2 regions of the Lysinibacillus sp. IITD104 genome follow, and region 1 is predicted to be linked to the other one. Evidence: predicted binding sites of a transcription regulator. Region 1 holds the regulator's gene; the other holds the start of a gene.
The links. Region 1 encodes LexA, which represses DNA repair genes until DNA is damaged. Its sites were predicted from a motif close to CGAACATATGTTCG; they were not measured.
Positions count from the first base shown of each region.

Region 2: uvrB (excinuclease ABC subunit UvrB) is a predicted target of LexA. The motif match lies at 4,841-4,854, and genes of this name have one in related genera.

Region 1 is NZ_JBAHYH020000001.1:3,277,755-3,284,937, forward strand. Features, by position in the region: gene tkt (transketolase) at 1-803, opposite strand, end outside; gene V1L66_RS16780 (DUF896 domain-containing protein) at 930-1,163, opposite strand; gene V1L66_RS16785 (GNAT family protein) at 1,351-1,884, shown strand; gene V1L66_RS16790 (DJ-1/PfpI family protein) at 1,886-2,419, shown strand; gene V1L66_RS16795 (helix-turn-helix transcriptional regulator) at 2,699-2,890, shown strand; gene def (peptide deformylase) at 2,883-3,458, shown strand; gene V1L66_RS16805 (recombinase family protein) at 3,487-4,152, opposite strand; gene V1L66_RS16810 (LysM peptidoglycan-binding domain-containing protein) at 4,149-4,463, opposite strand; gene lexA (transcriptional repressor LexA) at 4,630-5,247, shown strand; gene V1L66_RS16820 (gamma-glutamyl-gamma-aminobutyrate hydrolase family protein) at 5,353-6,075, opposite strand; gene V1L66_RS16825 (prepilin peptidase) at 6,109-6,861, opposite strand; gene V1L66_RS16830 (hypothetical protein) at 6,927-7,183, opposite strand, start outside.
Region 2 is NZ_JBAHYH020000001.1:3,800,000-3,807,182, forward strand. Features, by position in the region: gene uvrA (excinuclease ABC subunit UvrA) at 1-2,781, opposite strand, end outside; gene uvrB (excinuclease ABC subunit UvrB) at 2,785-4,767, opposite strand; gene V1L66_RS19280 (IDEAL domain-containing protein) at 5,181-5,429, opposite strand; gene V1L66_RS19285 (competence protein ComK) at 5,657-6,166, shown strand; one part of gene prfB (peptide chain release factor 2) at 6,210-7,183, opposite strand, start outside.

The DNA of each region.
Region 1 (7,183 bases):
CCAAGTGGTGCACCGTGAGAATCTGCTTTACCAGATTTATTTGGAGAACCAAAACCAATCACTGTTTTCACTTCAATTAATGTTGGCTTGCCAGTAGATTTTTTGGCTTCTTCAATGGCTGCATTAATAGCATCTACATCCGTACCATCTGCCACTTTTAAATAATTCCAACCATAAGATTCAAAGCGTTTTTGAACGTTTTCTGAAAATGACTTTTCTAAGTCACCATCTAAAGAAATATCATTAGAATCGTAAAGCACGATTAATTTTTCAAGTTTTAAGTGACCAGCTAATGAAATCGCCTCTGCTGCTACGCCTTCCATTAAGTCACCATCGCCACATAACGCAAATGTGTAGTGGTCAACGATATCATGACCTGGTTTATTGTAAGTAGCAGCTAAATGACGCTCAGCCATTGCCATACCAACAGTCATAGCGATTCCTTGTCCAAGAGGACCAGTTGTTGCCTCTACCCCTACTGTATGACCATATTCAGGATGTCCTGGTGTTAATGAATCCCATTGGCGGAAGTTTTGAATTTCTTCCATTGGTAAACCATAGCCTCCAAGGTGAAGTAAGCTGTATAAAAGCATTGAACCATGACCTGCTGATAGTACAAAACGATCACGGTTAAACCATTTTGGATTTGCTGGATTATGGCGTAATTGTTTTGTCCATAGCGTATAAGCCATTGGCGCTGCTCCCATTGGTAAACCTGGGTGACCAGAATTTGCTTTTTCAATAGCATCGATTGACAAAGTTCGGATAGCATTAATTGCTAAAAGATCCGCGTGTTGAGTCATTATATTGTGACATCCTTTCTCGTCCTATATATTGTTCTTTTACAGTTTAGTCAACATTGCTTTAGAAAACAATGCTTTTGTTATACTATTTGCGTTTTCATACATACTTTATTGAATTGTGTCACATTAATTTAGAAATTTATTTTTTTGCGCTTGTTTTACCTTCTCAGGAGTTACATCATTGCCTTCTGCATCGACCACTTTAACGTTTTCAATCGTATCTCGCATCGTTGCTCTAAACGTATCTAAATACTCCTTGCGAAGCGCTGTTCGCTCCTTTGCTTCTTCCTCTGTTAATTGTCCGCTTTTTGCTTTAGCAGATAATTCATTAATTCGGTTAATTTTTTCCTTTGATAACATCGTTACACACCTTTCAGTACCTAGCTTAATGACCTCAGTATGCAAAGTATAGCACGGTTTCCCTTAAAATGCAGTTATACCAACCCTTAAAAACACTTCTTAGCCATTATTTACATGACTTCCAGATGTTAGAGGTGTATAACTAATAATAAAAGGAAAAATTTGATAGCTAATAGGAGGAACTATCATGAAGATCACAACACCTAGACTACTTATTCGAACATTTGAAGCCCAAGATTGGCAGGCTGTTTATAGCTATATGTCCGACAAAACAGTCATGCACTATATGCCAGATGGTGTGTTAAATGAAGATCAGGTTCAAAATTTCATAACAGAGAATAGCAACGAGCATGCAAAACATTTCGCCATTGTTTTACGTGAACAACAGCGAGTCATTGGTCATCTTGTTTTCCACAAATACTTTGGCGACCATACGTATGAAATTGGATGGGTTATGAATCCTGCCTATCATAAACATGGCTATGCTTCTGAAGCTGCTCAGGCCCTATTAGACTATGGCTTTAATAAAATGAAACTTCATCGAATTATTGCCACATGCCAGCCAGAAAATATCGCTTCTTACCGAGTCATGGAAAAAATCGGAATGCGCCAAGAAGGATTTTTCAAAAAATGCATTCCTCATGGAGAGACTTGGTGGGATGAATACTATTACGCTATTTTAGAGGAAGAATGGAAAAATCTAAAGGTAAGAGGTGTATGAAATGAAGAAAACTGCGGTGTTATTATACCCACAATTTAGTGAATATGAATTGAGTGTTGCTTTGTCCATATTAATGCAAGGAGGGAAACCCATCGTCACACTAGGATCGAATACCGAACCTATCAGAGGAGAATCTGGTTTAAATTGCATAGCTGATTTACCCGTGAATGAAGTAGAGCTTGACGATATTGATAGTCTACTATTACCAGGCTGTATGGATATTTCAACATTACAACTTGAAGAGAGCTTACTAGATTTCATTCGTCATCTATCTGCAAAAGGAGGATTGCTTGCAAGTATTTCTAGCTCCCCTTACCTATTGGCAAAAGCAGGTGTCTTACAAAACAAAAAATATACAGTAGGGCTACCTTTAGATGGCATGAAGCAGCTAGGGTGCTTTGAGCTTCATAACTATTCAGATGAACTAGTGGTACAAGATGGCAATATCATTACAGCAAAAGGAAGAGGCTTTATTCCTTTCGGTATTTGTTTTGGTCATGCGTTAAAGCTAAAATTTGATGAAAATTGGTATTAAGTGATGATTTAAAACCCAAATGTCCAATTAATCGGGCATTTCATGTTGTTGAAAAAGATGATGTCATTAGTAGAATGAGAACTTTTAACAAGGCTGTAGGGTGATTTCCGTTCCGTCAGTGTGCTACAAGAAAGCAAGCAGCCTGCAACGGAAATCCATTTCTCCCCTTCAATTGACTGTTTTGTTTTTCACACCAAAAAATGTCCAATTAGTTGGACATTTTTTAATTCTTATCTTATGATATATATCTAATACTTTAGACAAAATGGAGGGATAATTCTGAAGAACATTATCAAAAATTTGAGAAAAAAATTAGGTATAACACAAGCTGCACTTGCAAAAGAATGTGGGGTTGTGAGGCAGACCATTAATAGTATTGAAAATGATAAATATGATCCGACCCTTGAATTAGCTTTTAAGATTACTAAGGTTCTCAATAGCCGTGTTGATGAGGTGTTTATCTATGACTAAATTTCACCCAGATTATATGATTACAATGAAGGATTTCGTGAAAGAACACTCGGCAATTTTAAGAAAACGGACTCAAGAAGTGGCGATACCTGTGACCAATGAGGACCGAAATACCCTCCTAGCCATGCTACAATATCTGAAAAATAGCCAAAATCCAACTCTAGCAAAAAAATATAAGCTTCGCCCTGGAAGTGGACTCTCTGCTAATCAAATTGGTGTAGATAAACGAATGTTTGCTGTACTCTTTGATGACCAAGAAATGATGCTGATTAACCCTAAAATAATGAGTCATTCCATCAATATGATTTATCTACCGGAGGGAGAAGGCTGTCTATCTGTAAATCGACCTGTTCCTGGTTTTGTGCCGAGATATGAGAGGATTAAAGTCAAAGCTTACGACATTGATGGACATGAAATCATTGTACAGTTACAGGGCTATGGGGCCATCGTTGTACAACATGAAATCGACCATTTAAATGGCATCATGTTTTATGACCGAATAAATAAAGAGCACCCTTTCCAACTGCCTAAAAATGTTATTATCGAGAGCTTTTCTTCCCCTCAGTAGTTTTTTACAAAAAAAATTAGCAGGAATATTATTTTCCTGCTAATCTTTCTTGGTGCTCTTGGAAACGACGATGGACAGTCGCCTTACTTACCTCAAAGCCTAACCCTCTAAGCGTTATAGAAATTTCTTCAAAGGTAAATCCACGTTTGCGTAGCTTTACAATTTCATCTACAGGTAGATCTTTACGCTCCTGCCCCTGCGGATTACCTCGGTTCGATAAATTATTTTCAGGACGATAGCCGTTTTCTACAGCACGTCGCATACCTCGTCGTATTTTAGCATTATGAATTCTACGCTGATATTCCTCTACAATCGCTAAAATTTCTAGCAGCATCGTGTCCATTTCATTTAATTGAACTGGGCCAGCATCACGCATAGAAAAAACATCCGTTGCTGATTTTTGTAATAAATGCAATACAGCCATTCTTGCATTGCCTCGTCCTAAACGAGTTTCATCTTGTACAAAAAGGGCATTAATGTTTTTATCTTTTATGAAATCAAGCATTTCTAGTAAGCCTGCACGTTCTACATCATAACCACTATGCTGATCTTTAAACACGCCCTTCACCGCATAGCCTTGCTCCTTAGCATAGCGCAGCAACTCTTCCTGTTGACGCTCTAATGAGGAGCTTTGTGTTTCTTTTTCAGTACTTACGCGACAATAGACAACAGCCGACAGTTGATTATTTATCATTGTTCATTTCTCGCAATTTCGATAGTATTGATGGGACTGGCTTGATCACTCACTACAGGAATTACTAGAGATTTTCCCGCTACAATTTTAATATCTGCTAGTTCATTTTCCGTTTTTACAAGCTTTATCCAATCATCAGTACTCATTTTACCACGATATTGCTCCGCTAACGACCACAAGCTATCCCCATGTTCGATTTGGATTTCTGCGTAACTAACTTTTCCTGGATCAGTAATGTAAAGGTATGCTGCAAATAGTAGGCAAGCTCCTAATAAAATTGAGATATGTGTGTTTTTCTTAAACCATGTCATAATCATTACCCCTTTTTAAGAATGTTTGTTCGGAATGTATGTTCTCATAATAAAGCGAACAAACGTTTTTGTCAAACACTTTTCGAACCTATGTTTGCATACATGTTCGCATTCTGTTATACTATCAAATAAGAAGATTGATTTTAGAAAAAAGAGGTGAGCACTCATGAAAAAAGTTTCGAAAAGACAAGAGGACATTTTAGCTTTCATTAAAGAAGAGGTACGAGCTAAGGGATATCCGCCATCAGTACGTGAAATTGGTGAAGCAGTTGGACTTGCTTCCAGTTCAACTGTTCATGGACATTTAGCTCGATTAGAACAAAAAGGCTTTATTCGTCGAGATCCAACAAAGCCACGCGCAATTGAAATTTTAGAGCCTGAAGAATCCATCCAAAAGCAACAGGTGATCCATGTCCCACTTGTCGGGAAGGTTACAGCTGGTTCTCCAATTACAGCAATTGAAAACATTGAAGAATACTTCCCATTACCCGATACGTACGGCACAAGTGAAGATCAATTGTTCATGCTAGAAATTATGGGAGAATCAATGATTGAAGCCGGAATTTTAGATGGAGATTTAGTCATTGTAAAACAAAAGGCAACAGCTAATAACGGGGATATTGTTGTAGCTATGACAGCTGAGGATGAAGCAACTGTAAAACGCTTCTTTAAAGAGAAAAATCATTTCCGTTTACAGCCTGAAAATTCTTCTATGGAACCTATTATTGTCGATCAAGTTTCTATTTTAGGACAAGTTGTAGGTCTTTACAGACGGGTACATTAACTATTAAAACAGGTTTTGAGGATTATGTTCCTTCTAAGAGCATGTATCCTCTTTTTTACGCAAAAAAAGAATCCACAGACGATTGGATTCTTTGTACAATGCCCTCTAAGCTTCCTTCTTAAATTTTATGCTAGCTTCAACAAAGGCTGAAAATAGCTTTTGAGCACTCTCATCTCCTGCTATGGCTAGTTCCTCAGGATGCCACTGAACAGCCAAGCAAAATGGCATTTCCTCATGAACTACAGCTTCGATAATACCGTCATTTGATTTTGCCGCTACTTTTAATTTTTCTGCTAATACATTCACCGCTTGATGATGAAATGAATTCACTGCTATCTTCTCTTGTTCAACGATAGTCGCTAATAAATTATCAGCAATAATCTGTACAGTGTGGGTAGCTACAGCTCTACCTGATTGCTGCATATGCTGGAGTAATTTAGTGCTAAAATGATCACTATCAATATCCTGATATAAGGTACCACCTAATGCAACATTTAGTATTTGAATCCCTCGACAAATCCCGAAAATAGGCATCTTTCGTTGGAATGCGGCTTCAATTATTGCTAACTCCACTGTATCTCGCGCGGGATGAATTTTTCCAAGCTTTAATGAAGGCTCAGCCCCGAACAGAAATGGGTGCACGTCATGACCCCCGGATAATAATAAACCATCTGTAAGGGCTAAAATCTGGGCTGCCTCTTCTTCTACTCCAATTGGAATAATCAGTGGAATTCCACCAGCATCAATAATACTTTTGCTGTAAGCAGCATTTAATCGAGAGGATAAATCATCCTCCACAAAGGCTGTAATACCAATAATCGGTTTCACTTGCTTCCCTCCACATTCTTGAAGATTGAACAATTACCAAAAGCCTAAATACCAATTGATTAATAGATCGCCATAGAAATAAACAATGACTGCGGCCAATGCAATAGATGGCCCAAATGGAATGGGTGTTTTTCTCCCTTGTTTGTTCTTCGATAACACGGTAATCCCGACAATCATACCAATCACTGCAGCTAAAAAAAGCGTTAATAGTGTATCAATCGTACCCAGAACGAGACCAATTAAAAAGAATAATTTAATATCGCCTCCACCCATGCCACCATTAGATAGCACAGCAATGATATATAATATGCCAAAACCGACGACAGCACCCACAAGAGAGTCCCACCAAGGTGTTAATGGTGACAGAACTCGTCCAATAGCTAGCAAAGGTAAAAAGAATATTAATACCTTATCAGGAATTAGCATATAGGCCAAGTCTGACACAACGATAATAACTAATAAGGAGATAAAAAAGAACGCTACTATCAATTCTATGCCCCAGCCTAGCTGCCAATAAGCAAAGGCAAATAATACACCTGTCATTAATTCTATGAATGGGTAAACCCAAGAAATTTTATTGCCACAACTCCGACATTTTCCTCCTAAAAATACATAGGACAAAACGGGTACTAAATCAAGCACCGTTAGTCGTCTCTGGCATGTCGGACAATGTGAAGGAGGATGTACAATCGATTCCTTCTGTGGTACACGTAAGCCAACTACATTATAAAAAGAGCCAAAGACAAGTCCAAATAAAAAAATAAAGATCGTATAAGCCATTTCCAATTTCATGTCCTCCTAAACCAATAGGCGCCCATACTAATGATGTATGGGGCGCCTATCAAAAAAGTTTATTGTTGTTCTTCGTAATAGAACGTCGTCACTTGCACTGTTGCCTTTAACGTAAGATCAGCATCTTTCTCTAGCTGTTCCTGCTCTCCAGGCAATTTAAATTCAATCTTATCGGTTTTCATGACACGCTCTAATTGTTCAATCTCCTGTAAAAAGCTTTCAAGAGAATTAAAATCAAGCGCACCCACCTCTAATATAAAAGTAATGAGCTTTAAATTTGCTGGTAAAGAGTCCTTCGAAAGAGAAGCAATCGGTG
Region 2 (7,183 bases), 520 kb from region 1:
GCCAGCTACTTCTACTACCTCTTCAGGTGTACCAGTTGCAACAATCGTACCACCTTTGTCTCCACCTTCTGGACCTAAGTCGATGATATAATCAGCTGTTTTAATCACATCTAAGTTATGCTCAATAACTAATACTGAATCACCGTTTTCAACAAGACGCTGCAACACGACAAGTAAACGAGCAATATCATCGGCATGTAATCCTGTTGTTGGTTCATCTAAAATATAGAAGGATTTCCCTGTTGAGCGTCGATGTAACTCAGAGGCTAGTTTTACACGCTGTGCCTCTCCACCCGATAAGGTTGTGGCTGGTTGACCTAATTTCATATAGCCCAGCCCAACATCAACAATCGTTTGTAGCTTACGCTGGATCTTTGGAATATTTTCAAAGAACACTACTGCATTCTCAATCGTCATATCGAGAATATCTGCAATACTCTTATCTTTATACTTCACTTCAAGTGTTTCACGGTTATACCGTTTGCCGTGACATACTTCACATGGTACATAAACATCTGGAAGGAAATGCATTTCAATTTTAATAATGCCGTCGCCACGACATGCTTCACAGCGACCGCCCTTGACATTAAAGCTAAAGCGTCCTTTTTTGTAGCCTCGTACCTTTGCTTCATTTGTTGCTGCGAAAACATCGCGAATATCATCAAAAACACCTGTATAAGTTGCTGGGTTTGAACGAGGTGTACGCCCAATTGGCGATTGATCAATATCAATTACCTTTTCAAGCTCATCGATGCCTGTCACTTCTTTATGCTCACCAGGCTTAACCTTTGAACGATTCAGCTTCTGTGCCAAAGATTTATATAAAATTTCATTTATCAGTGTAGATTTCCCTGAACCAGACACTCCTGTCACTGCTACAAATAAGCCTAATGGAACATCTACTTTAACATTGCGTAAATTATTTTCCTTGGCACCTTTAATGGAGAGCTTTCGGCCATTAGGTTGGCGTCTTTCAATTGGTAAAGGAATAAACTTTCTACCACTTAAATATTGTCCAGTTAAGGATTTTTCATTATTCATAACTTCCTGTGGTGTACCTGCTGCCACAATTTGCCCGCCATGGACGCCTGCTCCAGGTCCTACATCGATGAGATAATCTGCAGCAAGCATCGTATCTTCATCATGCTCTACCACAATCAGCGTATTTCCAATGTCACGCATATTTTGTAATGTGCTAATCAGTCGATCATTATCTCGCTGATGCAAACCAATCGAAGGCTCATCTAAAATATAGAGGACTCCCGTTAATCGTGAACCAATTTGTGTAGCAAGGCGAATACGTTGTGCCTCTCCACCAGATAATGTACCTGCTGCACGACTCAATGTTAAATAGTCTAAACCAACATTCACAAGGAAGCCCAATCGTTCTTCGATTTCTCGTAAAACTAATCGAGCAATTTGCATATCCTTTTCAGAGAGATCAAGCTCTTTGAAGAATGTGTCTGCTTCCTGAATCGAATATTGGGTAACCTCACCAATATGCTTATCGGCTACTTTCACTGCTAACGTTTCAGGTTTTAAACGATACCCTTTACATGAAGGGCAAGCCTGCTGTGCCATGTATTTTTCCATCTGCTCACGCACATAATCGGATGTCGTCTCTTTAAAACGACGCTCAACATTGCGCACCACACCCTCAAATTCGATCATCTGATCTCGCACATTGCCAAACTCATTTTCATAATGGAAGTGTATCTTATCTTTTCCAGAGCCATATAAAACTTTATCCATCTTTTCCTTTGGCAAATCCTTTACAGGCACGTCCATTGGAATATCGTAATGATCACATACAGCTTTTAGTAATTGTGGGTAGTACTGCGAACTTGTTGGTTCCCATGGTGCGATGGCATGCTCTAACAAGGAACGATCCCAATCAGGCACCACTAAATCTAAATCTACCTCTTGTGTTGAACCTAAGCCATCACAGCTTGGACAAGCACCAAACGGACTATTAAATGAAAACATACGAGGCTCTAACTCACCAATAGAAAAACCACATAATGGGCAGGCATGATGCTCACTAAATAGTAACTCTTCATGTTCCATCACATCGACAAGCACACGTCCATCTGCCAGGCGTAAAGCCGTTTCTAAAGAATCACTCAGACGAGCAGCAATCCCTTCCTTCATAACAACACGGTCCACTACTACTTCGATGGAATGCTTTTTATTTTTATCAAGTTCGATAGCATCATCTAAATCACGCAATTCCCCATCAATTCGTACACGAACAAACCCCTGCTTTTTTAAATCTTCTAGCAGCTTAACATGGGTACCCTTACGTCCAGAAACCATTGGTGCAAGGAGCTGCATCTTAGTTCTCTCAGGATAGGTTAATAAACGATCCACCATTTGCTCAATCGTTTGGGAAGTGATTTCTATGCCATGATTTGGACAAATCGGTTTACCAATACGTGCATAAAGTAAACGTAGGTAATCATAGATTTCCGTTACCGTACCGACAGTAGATCGTGGGTTACGACTTGTCGTTTTTTGGTCAATGGAAATAGCAGGCGATAAACCTTCTATCGCATCGACATCTGGCTTATCCATTTGTCCAAGAAATTGACGGGCATAGGCGGAAAGGGACTCAACGTAACGACGCTGGCCCTCCGCATAAATTGTGTCAAATGCTAGAGAAGACTTTCCAGAGCCCGATAATCCTGTTAAAACGACTAATTGGTCACGTGGAATTGTGACATTAATATTTTTTAAATTATGAGCACGTGCACCTTGCACGACGATTTCAGTATTTTTCACAAGTCATTCACCTTCTACCTTCAATTCAAATATTGTATCTCGTAACTCAGCCGCACGTTCAAAGTCAAGCGCTTTTGCTGCTTCCTTCATTTCGACTTCTAGGGAAGCTAAGAGCTGTTCTCTTTCCGCCTTTGTCAGCTTTTTGCCTTTTGTTGCCTTTGTTACATACGATTCCTCTTCTTCTGCTACTTGTGTTGCGCGAATCACATCTGGGATTTTCTTAATGATCGTTTGAGGTGTTATGCCATGCTCCTCGTTATAAGCCATTTGTAACGCACGACGACGTTTCGTTTCATCAATCGCCTTTTTCATCGAGTCTGTTACATGGTCTGCATACATAATGACATGACCATTCGCGTTTCGAGCAGCACGACCAATGGTTTGAATCAATGAACGCTCTGAACGTAAAAATCCTTCTTTATCAGCATCTAAAATTGCCACAAGGGACACTTCAGGGATATCAAGACCTTCACGCAATAGATTAATACCTATTAGCACATCATACGTTCCTTTGCGTAGCTCACGGATAATTTCAATACGTTCTAGTGTCTTAATTTCTGAATGTAAGTATTCAACTTTTAAGCCCATTTCCTTCAGGTAAGCCGTTAAATCCTCAGACATTTTCTTCGTTAGCGTTGTCACTAAAACTCGCTCATCACGCGCAATTCGATCTTGTATTTCATCAATTAAATTATCAATTTGACCTTCAATAGGACGTACATCAATTAATGGATCTAATAATCCAGTTGGACGGATAATTTGCTCTACCATTTCTGGTGTATGCTCCAGTTCATAAGGACCTGGTGTGGCTGATACATAAATCGCTTGATGTACGCGGTTTTCATACTCTTCAAAACGTAATGGACGGTTATCTAGAGCAGATGGCAATCGGAAGCCATGTTCTACGAGCACTCCTTTACGTGCTTGGTCACCATTGTACATTCCTCGAACCTGTGGAAGTGTTACGTGACTTTCATCAACCACAAGTAAAAAGTCTTCGGGGAAATAATCTAGCAAAGTATATGGAGTAGCACCTGCTTCACGCAATGTTAAATGACGTGAATAGTTTTCAATCCCAGAGCAAAAGCCCATTTCACGCATCATCTCTAAATCATAGCGTGTACGCTGTTCTAAACGCTGTGCCTCTAGTAATTTATCTTCTGCACGTAATAATGCAAGTCGTTCCTCTAATTCTTTTTCAATATTTTCAATCGCTTTACGCATTTTCTCTTCTCGTGTAACGAAGTGGGATGCTGGGAAAATAGCCACATGCTCTCGATCCGATAAAATCTCTCCAGTTAGTGCATCTACTTCACGAATGCGATCAATTTCATCACCGAAAAATTCCACCCGAATACAATGCTCATCACGAGAGGCTGGGAAGATTTCCACTACATCTCCACGTACCCGAAATGTTCCGCGAGTAAAACTAACATCATTACGCTCATACTGAACGTCTACAAGCTTGCGCAGTAGCTGATTACGTTCAATTTCCATACCTGTACGAATGGAAACAACCATTTCTCGATATTCTTCAGGAGAACCTAAACCATAAATGCAGGACACAGATGCAATAATAATGACATCCTCACGCTCAAACAATGCAGAGGTAGCAGAGTGACGCAGCTTATCAATTTCATCGTTAATGCTAGAGTCTTTTTCTATATAGGTATCTGTCTGCGGTACATAAGCTTCTGGCTGGTAGTAATCATAGTAGCTGACAAAATATTCAACGGCGTTATTTGGGAAGAACTCTTTAAATTCACTATATAGCTGGCCAGCTAACGTTTTATTGTGTGCCATGATTAGTGTTGGTTTTTTGACTTGCTGGATGACATTCGAAATGGTAAACGTCTTACCTGTTCCAGTAGCACCAAGCAATGTTTGATGACGTTTGCCTGCTTTCACACCCTCCACTAATTCCGCAATGGCCTGTGGCTGATCCCCGTTAGGCTGATATGGCGCTTGTAAATCAAATGTTTGCACTCATGTCCCCATCCTTTCCTTCCAATTTGTACATATATTTTAGCATAGCGATATTAAAATTTCGAACATTTAACGAACGAATGTTTGTAAAAAATTTTTTCATCTCTAAAATTTTTAATATATAACAAGGCGTTCAATTTAACTTTTTACTCTTATAATAGCCGTTTTATCAGGTTTTCAAGCTTCATCGGTGGATGATTTCCCCTGTTCAGAGTGATGGTTATTGCTTTTGGAGCGAGGTCACTTCTTTTTGAGCGGTTATCTCACTGTTATGATCGGAAGACTTTACTTTCCGAGCAGCTTTCACTCTTTTATGAGCGGGTCCTCTACTTTTGGAGTGAAGTCTACATTCCCGCAAATATTTTCAAAATCAAAAAAATCCCACTCTCCAATAGATATGGAGAGCGGGTTCGTCAATATGATTCATCTTCTGTTTGCTGTAAGGAAGTTAGTTCGGATGCGTATTGATAAAATGCGTTTTCATCTTTTTCATCGAGTGCTCTATCTATCAGAACCATGAGCTGCTCTTGCCGATGCATACGCTGGATACGATTTAAAAATAAATCTAAATAAATCTCGTTTAATAATTTCTCTGCCTCATCAACTTTTTTCGACTGACCAACGGCTTTCAGAAAATCTGTATACGAATAATATTTATCCAACGATCTCACCTCGATCCTTTTCTAAATTATATGAAAATTGAATTTAAAAAGCAATGCTTACGATTCGAAAATATCTTGGATTAGCTATTAATCCATTTATATTTAGAGCAAATTCTCTAAGCATTTCGTGCTTTTCTGAACGATTTTCAACTATTTCATCCAATTTAAGAAAGTCATATTCTGTTTTACACTACCGTTATCACTAGAAAAAAGGAGGCACTCCCTATATGACAACTAACTTTGTAAACGGCTACTTAATTTCATTCAATACTTATTTGCTGCAACCTATTCAGCATGACTCCAAAGTCTTCACGCATGTGATTGATAAGCATAATGAGCTGATTGTTACACGCAAACCGATGCATGTCCTTCGAAAATCCTGTCTCTCATTAGGATCAACCTATGAAGCCGCAAAACAATCGGCTAAACGTTTTTTTGGCAATCAACACAAGCTACCAATCGTCGTGGCCTTTGATTACGGTTATCCCTGTATTTTTCTGCCCACTTTTTCACCCAGCTCCATTCACAATATATGGATAGGGCTTCATGCAATTATTAATATTACACCTAGTGAAATGGGGTGTATTGTAACATTAAAAAATAATAAACAAATTGAATTGCCTATCCGATATGCATCCATTAGTAAACAGTTTCTTAACGCTTCTATGCTGTATAAATATTACATGAGTGAACGAAAACAGCTGAGCCAAGATGCACCCTATCATCCACCCTTTTAACAAAAATCCCCCAAGAGCTTCTTACTCTTGGGGGAATCTTCGATTAATTTATTTTTGAACGTAGATAGGCATTTATAAATGGATCTAAATCGCCATCCATCACTGCACCCACATTACCTGTTTCTTCATTTGTACGATGATCCTTAACCATCGAGTAAGGGTGGAAGACATACGAACGAATTTGGGAGCCCCAGCCTATTTCTTTTTGCTCACCGCGTATTTCATCTAATTGTGCTTGCTGTTTATCAAGTTCTAATTGATATAGCTTCCCTTTTAACATCGTCATCGCTTTTTCACGGTTTTTAATCTGGGAGCGCTCAGCCTGACATTGTACAATCGTACCAGTAGGAATATGCGTTATACGAACGGCAGAATCTGTCGTATTAATATGCTGACCACCTGCCCCTGTTGCACGATACGTATCAATTTTTAAATCCTCTGTACGAATATCGATTTCAATATTGTCGTCAAACTCTGGCATAACATCACAGGAAACGAAAGACGTATGACGGCGGCCAGACGAATCGAATGGGGAAATACGTACTAGACGATGGACACCCTTTTCCGCTTGTAAATAACCGAAAGCATTGTGACCTTTAATCGACAATGTTACAGATTTAATCCCAGCTTCATCTCCTGGTAGATAGTCCACTGTTTCCACTTTAAATCCACGCTTCTCTGCCCATCGTGTATACATACGTAATAGCATTGAGCCCCAGTCCTGTGATTCCGTACCACCAGCACCAGGATGTAGCTCTAAAATGGCATTGTTTTGATCGTATGGGCCACTTAGCAGTAATTGTAGCTCGAAATCAGCCATCTTTTGTTGGAATTCTGCTAGTTCTTTGCCTAGCTCTTCTTGTAATTCTTCGTCTGGTTCTTCACGTAAAAGTTCCAGTGTCATATCTAAATTTTCATGTGTTTCCACTAAATCTTTATATTCATTGACAATTGCTTTTAAGCCATTTCCTTCATTGATAATCACCTGAGCACCTTGCTGATCATCCCAAAAGCCTG